2 regions of the Bacillus songklensis genome follow, and region 1 is predicted to be linked to the other one. Evidence: predicted binding sites of a transcription regulator. Region 1 holds the regulator's gene; the other holds the start of a gene.
What was found. Region 1 encodes Rex, which represses fermentation and respiration genes when NADH is low (regulators of the CRP and FNR family bind a similar motif). Its sites were predicted from a motif close to TTGTGAAATATTTCACAA; they were not measured.

Region 1 (3,702 bases):
CATTGTGTTAATGATTGTGGCCACCTTCGATTTTGGCGTGGCAATTCGTGTATTTATCCTGCATTATAAAATCAAAAAAATTCAAAAAAACAAAAAATAACCTCCCGCCATCAGCGGGAGGTTATTTTTTGTTCCATCTGTGCTTCTTGTCCTGCTTTTAATACTTTTCGGTAGGCTGATTTTGAAATCAGGATACTTACTTCATAAAGCAGCAGCAATGGCAGTGTCACCATCATATGTGAAACAACATCCGGCGGGGTAATAAGAGCTGCAATCACCAGTAAAACAAAATAAGCATATCTTCTGATATTTGCCAGAAACATGGGTGTCACAATGCCTAATCTCGTTAAAAACATGATGACGACGGGTAATTGAAACAAAAGCCCAAATGGGAGCGTCAATTTTAATAAAAATTGGAAGTACTCATTGATCCCGATTACTTGTTGGATATTTAAATCATCTGCCAATTCGGTCATAAAATGAACGACAAACGGAAACAGGACAAAATAAGCAAACGAAATGCCGCCCAAAAATAAAAAGAGCGAAACGGGAATGTAGCTCAATGTAACTTTTCGTTCCTTTTCATAGAGACCAGGGCTAATAAATGCCCATAGTTGATAAAGAACGACAGGTGACGAAAGAATACAGCCAATAATAAAAGCGAACTGCATATAAATTTTAATTGGATCGGTTAGGCGGAACGCATTCATCGTCAGCTCTTGTGCCTCATCAGCTTGTTGCAAATAAAGGATAATCGGCTTGACCAAAAAGAAACCACCAATCGTCGCTGCCAAAAAGAAGACTATAGTCATGATAATTCGCTTGCGTAATTCCTCCAGATGATCATAAACCGACATTTCTTGTTCATTCATAAAGTTCATTCCTTACTTCCCATTACGCTTTTTATCATCGTCATCATCGGCTAACCCTTTTGTGGCATCCTTAAACTCTTTTAACGTATGGCCTGCTGCTTTCCCTAACTCAGGCAGCTTTTTCGGTCCAAAAATGAGTAAAGCAACTAGAGCAATCAATAGAAAACTGCCGAATCCAATACCCATGAAAAATTCCCCCTCTCCTTTTGAGTAACATCCTGTTACCTTAAGGTGACTTCGGATAATTTTTTAGAAAATAAATTAGTGATTGTAACTCAACTGCTAGGTCAATGTGATGGATTCGAATGGAATCGGGTACATTGATGCGTGCAGGAGTAAAGTTTAAAATCCCTTTAATCCCGCTTTTTACTAAACGATCTGTAATTTGCTGTGCTACGCTGGCAGGTACGGTTAAGATGGCCACTGAAATTCCCTCTGTAATTCTATCTTCCAGCTCATCTAAGTGATAAATTGGCACATCTCCAATAGTCGTTCCGACCTTGCTTTCATCTACATCAAAAGAGAACTCTATTTTTGTATTGTTATTCTTGATAAAATTATAATTTAAAAAAGCAGTCCCGAGATTTCCCACCCCGATTAACGCTACTTTCGTAATCTCATCTTGATCTAATGTTTTTCTAAAAAAGGATAACAAATAATTGACATTGTATCCATAACCTTTTTTCCCTAGTGCTCCAAAATAGGAGAAATCTCTGCGAATAGTTGCTGAATCCACTTTTACAGCTTCACTCAATTCAGCTGAAGAAACACGCTGCTTTCCTGAAGAATGCAGATTTTTTAAAAAGCGATAATAAAGAGGCAATCGCTTCGCAGTTGCTTGTGGTATTTTTAATTGCTCAGTATTCATCATTTATCCCCCACAATCCAAAAGCCTTTACATTATAGGTTCTCTCGTTTGTAATCCCCGCTTTTCCCACCGGTTTTTTCTATTAAATAGGTTGGTCCAATGATCATTGATTTATCAATAGCTTTACACATATCATAGACGGTTAATGCACAAATAGAAGCAGCCGTTAACGCTTCCATTTCCACTCCTGTACTTCCTTTTGTTTTTGCTTCCACTTTGATAAGAAGTGAGTAGCTTGTCTCTTTTTGCTCCCATGAAAAAGAAATGTTCACACCTTTTAATGGAATGGGATGACACATAGGAATAACATCAGCTGTTTTCTTTGCAGCCATAATTCCAGCCACTTGTGAAACCGCTAACACATCTCCTTTTCCAACCTCATGGCTAACAATTTTCCGATAGATTTCTTCACTTACTTGTACACTGGACACAGCAACCGCTGTACGTACTGTTTCATGTTTTTCTGAGATGTCGACCATTTTAGCTCGACCCTGGTCGTTAAAATGAGTAAAACCCACATTTTCTCCTCCTTTAATTACGACTATACACTATTTTAACAAATCTGTCTCTTGAAGTTATAGGAACATTTCTTATAATTACAGAGTGTTAATTGAACTTATCAGGCTCCTATGGGCAGTTATCCACTGCTTAATGCTTAAAATAGGATCCTACTGTCCGTTAGAACCGATAGATAATATTGGATAGTTGCCCATTCTCAATACATTAAGATACACTAAACCTATACTAGTAGAGGTGAAACATATGATTCTTTTACAATTAAACGGGATCTCCAAATTTTTTGGAGCTGAACCGATTTTAACGAATATAAAATTAGAAGTACAATGTAAAGATCGAATTGGTCTAGTTGGCCGCAACGGAGCGGGAAAATCCACTCTATTGAAAATCATTGCCGGCCTTCATTCTTATGACCAGGGAGAAATGATTAAACCAAAAGATGTCACAATTGACTATATGGGACAAAGCACCATTTTGGAATCTGAATTATCCATCTGGGATGAAATGATGACTGTATTCCAACCCTTAAAACAAATGGAACATCAGTTAAGGCATTTGGAACAACAAATGGGTGATCCTGCTTTGTTAAACAATGAGACACAATATGAAAAGCTGCTTCATGAATATGATGAACTGCAAGTTAAATTCAAAGACCAGGGCGGTTATCAATATGAGGCGGACACTCGCTCCATTTTACATGGCTTTCGTTTTTCTGATTATGACTATACTACGCCCATTTCCACACTAAGCGGTGGACAAAAAACAAGATTGGCCCTTGCTAAGCTCCTTCTGACAAAGCCGGACTTATTGATTTTGGACGAGCCTACCAACCACTTGGATATCGAGACGTTATCATGGTTAGAACAATTTTTGCAAAACTATTCAGGGGCTATTTTAATCGTCTCCCATGATCGCTATTTCCTAGATAAAGTGGTCACACAAATTTATGAGGTGTCTCGAACTACTGTTACTAAATATACAGGCAACTACTCAAACTACTTAATTCAAAAAGCAGAGCAGTACGAACGTGACTTGAAACAATACGAGAAACAGCAAGATGAAATTGCCAAATTAAATGACTTTATTCAACGAAACATCGCTCGTGCTTCTACAACCAAACGAGCCCAAAGCAGGAGAAAACAGTTAGATAGGATGGAACTGTTTCCCAAACCTTCCGGCTACGAAAAATCGGCTTCTTTTATGTTCGACATTGAGCGTCAAAGCGGAAATGAAGTATTGAGGCTTGAAGATGTAGCGGTGGCTTATCAGCAAGATGAATCTCCTGTTATCCAAAATATTAATCTTCGCATTACACGCGGAGAAAGCATTGCTTTAGTGGGACCAAACGGAATCGGAAAGTCTACTTTACTAAAAGCAATAACCGATCAACTTCCTATACGAAAAGGAAAGATAGCATTCGGTTCTAATGTCACACTTGGATATTAT
Region 2 (3,702 bases), on a different contig from region 1:
TGCCACAAGAATTCACTCCCTTCAAGAGTCTGTCTTCATGCTACTCTCAAAAAATCAAGTTCAACCTATATTCAACAACACATTTATTGTCTGTTCATAAAGCAATGGCGAAGAAGGCCTAAAAACGATCTTCGCCATTTATGTGGGGGAACTAGTCCCTTTATTATCTTCCCATTACGATGAACGCGATAACTACGCCGATGATAGGAAGTGCCTCAACTAATGCGATACCGATGAACATTAATGTTTGAAGCTTACCTTGCATTTCTGGTTGACGAGCAACCCCCTCAACTGTACGAGAAACGATTAAACCGTTACCAATACCAGCACCAAGTGCCGCCAAGCCAATTGCGATTGCAGCTGCGATTAAATTCATTGTAGAAAGTCCTCCCTTTTTATGGTAAAAAAATTATGAATTCCTTAAAAATTGCTTTTTATAATTAATGGTCATGGCTTACTTTGTGAGCCATATAAACCATCGTTAACATAGTAAAGATAAATGCTTGGATTGTACCAACGAACACACTGAATCCTTGCCAGATGATCATTGGAACGGCACCAAGAACAGCACCAAACACACCGCTTGTCCCAATTCCTGCAAGCAATGTTAATAAAATTTCACCTGCATATATATTCCCGTAAAGACGAAGACCAAGCGTTAATGTATTCGCAAATTCCTCAATGATTTTTAATGGGAATAAAAAAGGCAGCGGTTGAAAATACCCTTTAAAATATTCGCCTGCCCCCTTCAGCTTAATCCCATAATAATGGGTGAGGACAACTACCATCACGGCTAACGTTAAAGTAATTGCAGGGTCTGAAGTAGGCGATTTCCAAAGCAATTTGCCATCGATTACGATTCCAAACGGCAAGCCTAACATGTTTGATACAAAAATGTACATAATCAATGTCATTCCAAGCGTAAGAAATCGGCCGCCTGTCTTCCAGTCCATTGTACTGCCGATAATACCCTTTACGAAATCCATGACCCATTCCATAAAGTTTTGCAGGCCTGTAGGACGGACAGAAAGGCTACGAGTGGCTGCCACAGCAATGATGAAAACGATCGCAGAGGCAATTAATGTCATCAAAACATTAGATAGGTTAAAAGTTAACCCTGAAAATGTAAATGTAAATGCACCGTGTTCCAACAGTAATTCACCTCTCTTCCCGTTCAGTTTCTATTTGCGTATGAGTTGGATAAATAAATCTATCATAATGACAATATAGGATGTCATTAATCCCAAAATGACACTTGTTAAGTGAAAGATGCGGGGATATTCCACAGCAATCATAACAGCTAAAATCGCGACAGCAAATCTGGTGAAAGTACCAAATGATCTAATTCTCTTTCCTTCTGTAATAGCCTGTCCGACCTTGTTTTGCTTCCGGGCTAAAATCCATAAATTGTACAAACTGAAAGATGTTCCCAATATAAGCCCCAGAAAAACAGAGTGGTATGGAGTAAAACCCCATCCAATCACAAACAGAGCCAATATGAACAATATGTAGAATCTAAGTCTTGGAAACAATTGTTTGATATCTTGCATGGCTACTCTCCTGAGAAATAGTGGCGAACTGTTCGAAGCATTGCATAAATTCCTGCTCCCAGTCCGAGTAGAAGGCAAAGAATAAGAAAAAGTGGTTCGGTTCCAAATTTTTGATCAAGCCATCTCCCCAAAAATAGCCCGAGTAAAACAGAACCCACTAACTGTGAAAGAATCATTGACATTGCTGTCATTGCTTGTAAGGGATGACGCTGCTTTCGACTCATTTTACCGCCTCTCTTTTTGGCAAAATTTTTTAGTGTTTAATTGATATTTATTCAGGGTAAAGACAAATAAACACTGCCAAAACAGCTGAAAAATTGTCGAAAAAATACGATATTTTTTGGTTGCTTTCTTCTATTGAAAACCTTACCATATATATCCCTTGTTAGCATACAATAGGACCTATCCAATGTCAATGTGTTATAAGGAAACTACACAATTTGTCAAAAAATGTACACAATTTCACAGTATAAATAGTGGAAAATATAGTGCCATATTTCTTTAAATCCATTTTTTGTATTAAGTTATATAGTTTAATCCTTTCTTCCTATAGTAATAGTGGATTCCAATACATCTTCTTTGGAACCTTTTTTAACGAATACTAGTGCTTTATACACTCCTGCTGGAAGCGATGTTTTTACCAGCTCCTTAACCAGCCCGCGCGATACTTTCCTTTTCACATCCAAATAATGAACAAACTGCAAAGTGATCGGATCATACAAGGCAATCCCCATTTCATCCGCTCCCCCGGGCAGAAACAATTCATATACATACTCTCCTGATTGATCTCCTTTATAAAAACGAAAACCCATCACACGCGGATAACCCGGCTCCCCTACCATATATATATAGGGTAAATAAATGCTTTTCTCTGATGTTTTCACAGTTAAGAAACCAGAATGAATGCCCTTTTTCATCCGGGAAACATCTACCCTCAAGTGAATGTCTACCTTTCTTTTCTCATTCGGGTGCAGCGTAAAGGGTAAAGGAAGCCGCCATTCTTCTCCTTTTCCATCAGGCAAATCAAAATAATAAGACTGAGAGCGGTTTGATACATTTTCCACCGTTAATGATAAGGTTTGTTTCCCAAAAGAGTGTGTCCCCTCTTGCACCCCAAACGACAGCGAACTCGGATAAATAAGAGTCGAAGCATTTACTGCTTCCATTATTTGCACTCGTCCGCTCCCCTGCTCATAAGGAGCATAGTATGTTCCATCCTCTTTTTTCAATCGTTTAGCAGTGTTCATTAAAGCCGCTTTCACTTGTTCTGCAGACCAGCTGGGATGAGCCTGTAAAATCAAGGCACACGCCCCTGCGATATGAGGTGCTGCCATACTCGTTCCATGCATTTCTTCATATCCTTTCGGAGTCGTGCTCACAATATTCATTCCCGGGGCCACAAGATCGGGTTTGATTCCCCATGTTTCCGTTACAGGTCCTCTTGAACTGAACGGGGCAAGGAGATCTTCTTTTTTCTTATAAAAAGAATAAAGGGTGGCCGATTGTTTCATTATTTCTTTTTCCACTTGATCGCCCGTCTCTTTACTCATGGAGACAATCGGAATATCCGCATTTTGCTGTAATAAACCGATAAAAGTACCAGATACATGATTGGCTATAATTAAAGCGACCGCTCCCGCTTTTTCAGCGTTCTTGGCTTTCTCCTGAAAAGAAAGACCCCCGCGGCGAACAAAAGCAACTGCCCCCCTTGCCTGTTGGAGTTCTTCTTCCTCCCCTATGCCTGCATTCACGATTTCATATCCCCTTCTTAACGTCCATCTTTTTGCTCCGATAAACGGTGTGATTTCATATTTGCCCGGTAATAACCCTATCTTAATATAAGGAACAACAGTAGGAGGAGTCGAGGCACCGACGGAAATGGACTTAGACGATGTTCCAGGAGAACCTACCGACCACAATTTCGGGCCTGAGTTCCCACTCGATGTCACAGCAATGATACCTTTTTCCACTGCTTTATCCAGAGCCAAGCTTGTCGGCCAATCCGGTCCGTTCACCTCATTTCCCAAGGATAAATTGAGAATATCCACTTTATCTTCAACAGCTTTTTCAATAGCCAAAAGGACTTGTTCAGACGTTCCCAATCCCCCTGAACCTAAAGCTCGATACACATAAAGATCTGCTTCAGGGGCCA

Region 2: a site for Rex is predicted at 2,001-2,018, ahead of ACFOU2_RS23930 (AtpZ/AtpI family protein). Genes of this name have one in related genera too.

Annotation. Positions count from the first base shown of each region.
Region 1 is NZ_JBHRZT010000027.1:4,188-7,889, reverse strand. Features, by position in the region: gene ACFOU2_RS07645 (YdiK family protein) at 1-100, shown strand, start outside; gene tatC (twin-arginine translocase subunit TatC) at 111-872, opposite strand; gene tatA (twin-arginine translocase TatA/TatE family subunit) at 885-1,058, opposite strand; gene ACFOU2_RS07630 (redox-sensing transcriptional repressor Rex) at 1,099-1,740, opposite strand; gene moaC (cyclic pyranopterin monophosphate synthase MoaC) at 1,773-2,258, opposite strand; gene ACFOU2_RS07620 (ABC transporter ATP-binding protein) at 2,503-3,702, shown strand, end outside.
Region 2 is NZ_JBHRZT010000073.1:140,279-143,980, reverse strand. Features, by position in the region: gene atpE (F0F1 ATP synthase subunit C) at 164-376, opposite strand; gene atpB (F0F1 ATP synthase subunit A) at 441-1,151, opposite strand; gene ACFOU2_RS23935 (ATP synthase subunit I) at 1,182-1,550, opposite strand; gene ACFOU2_RS23930 (AtpZ/AtpI family protein) at 1,553-1,774, opposite strand; gene ACFOU2_RS23925 (S8 family serine peptidase) at 2,084-3,702, opposite strand, start outside.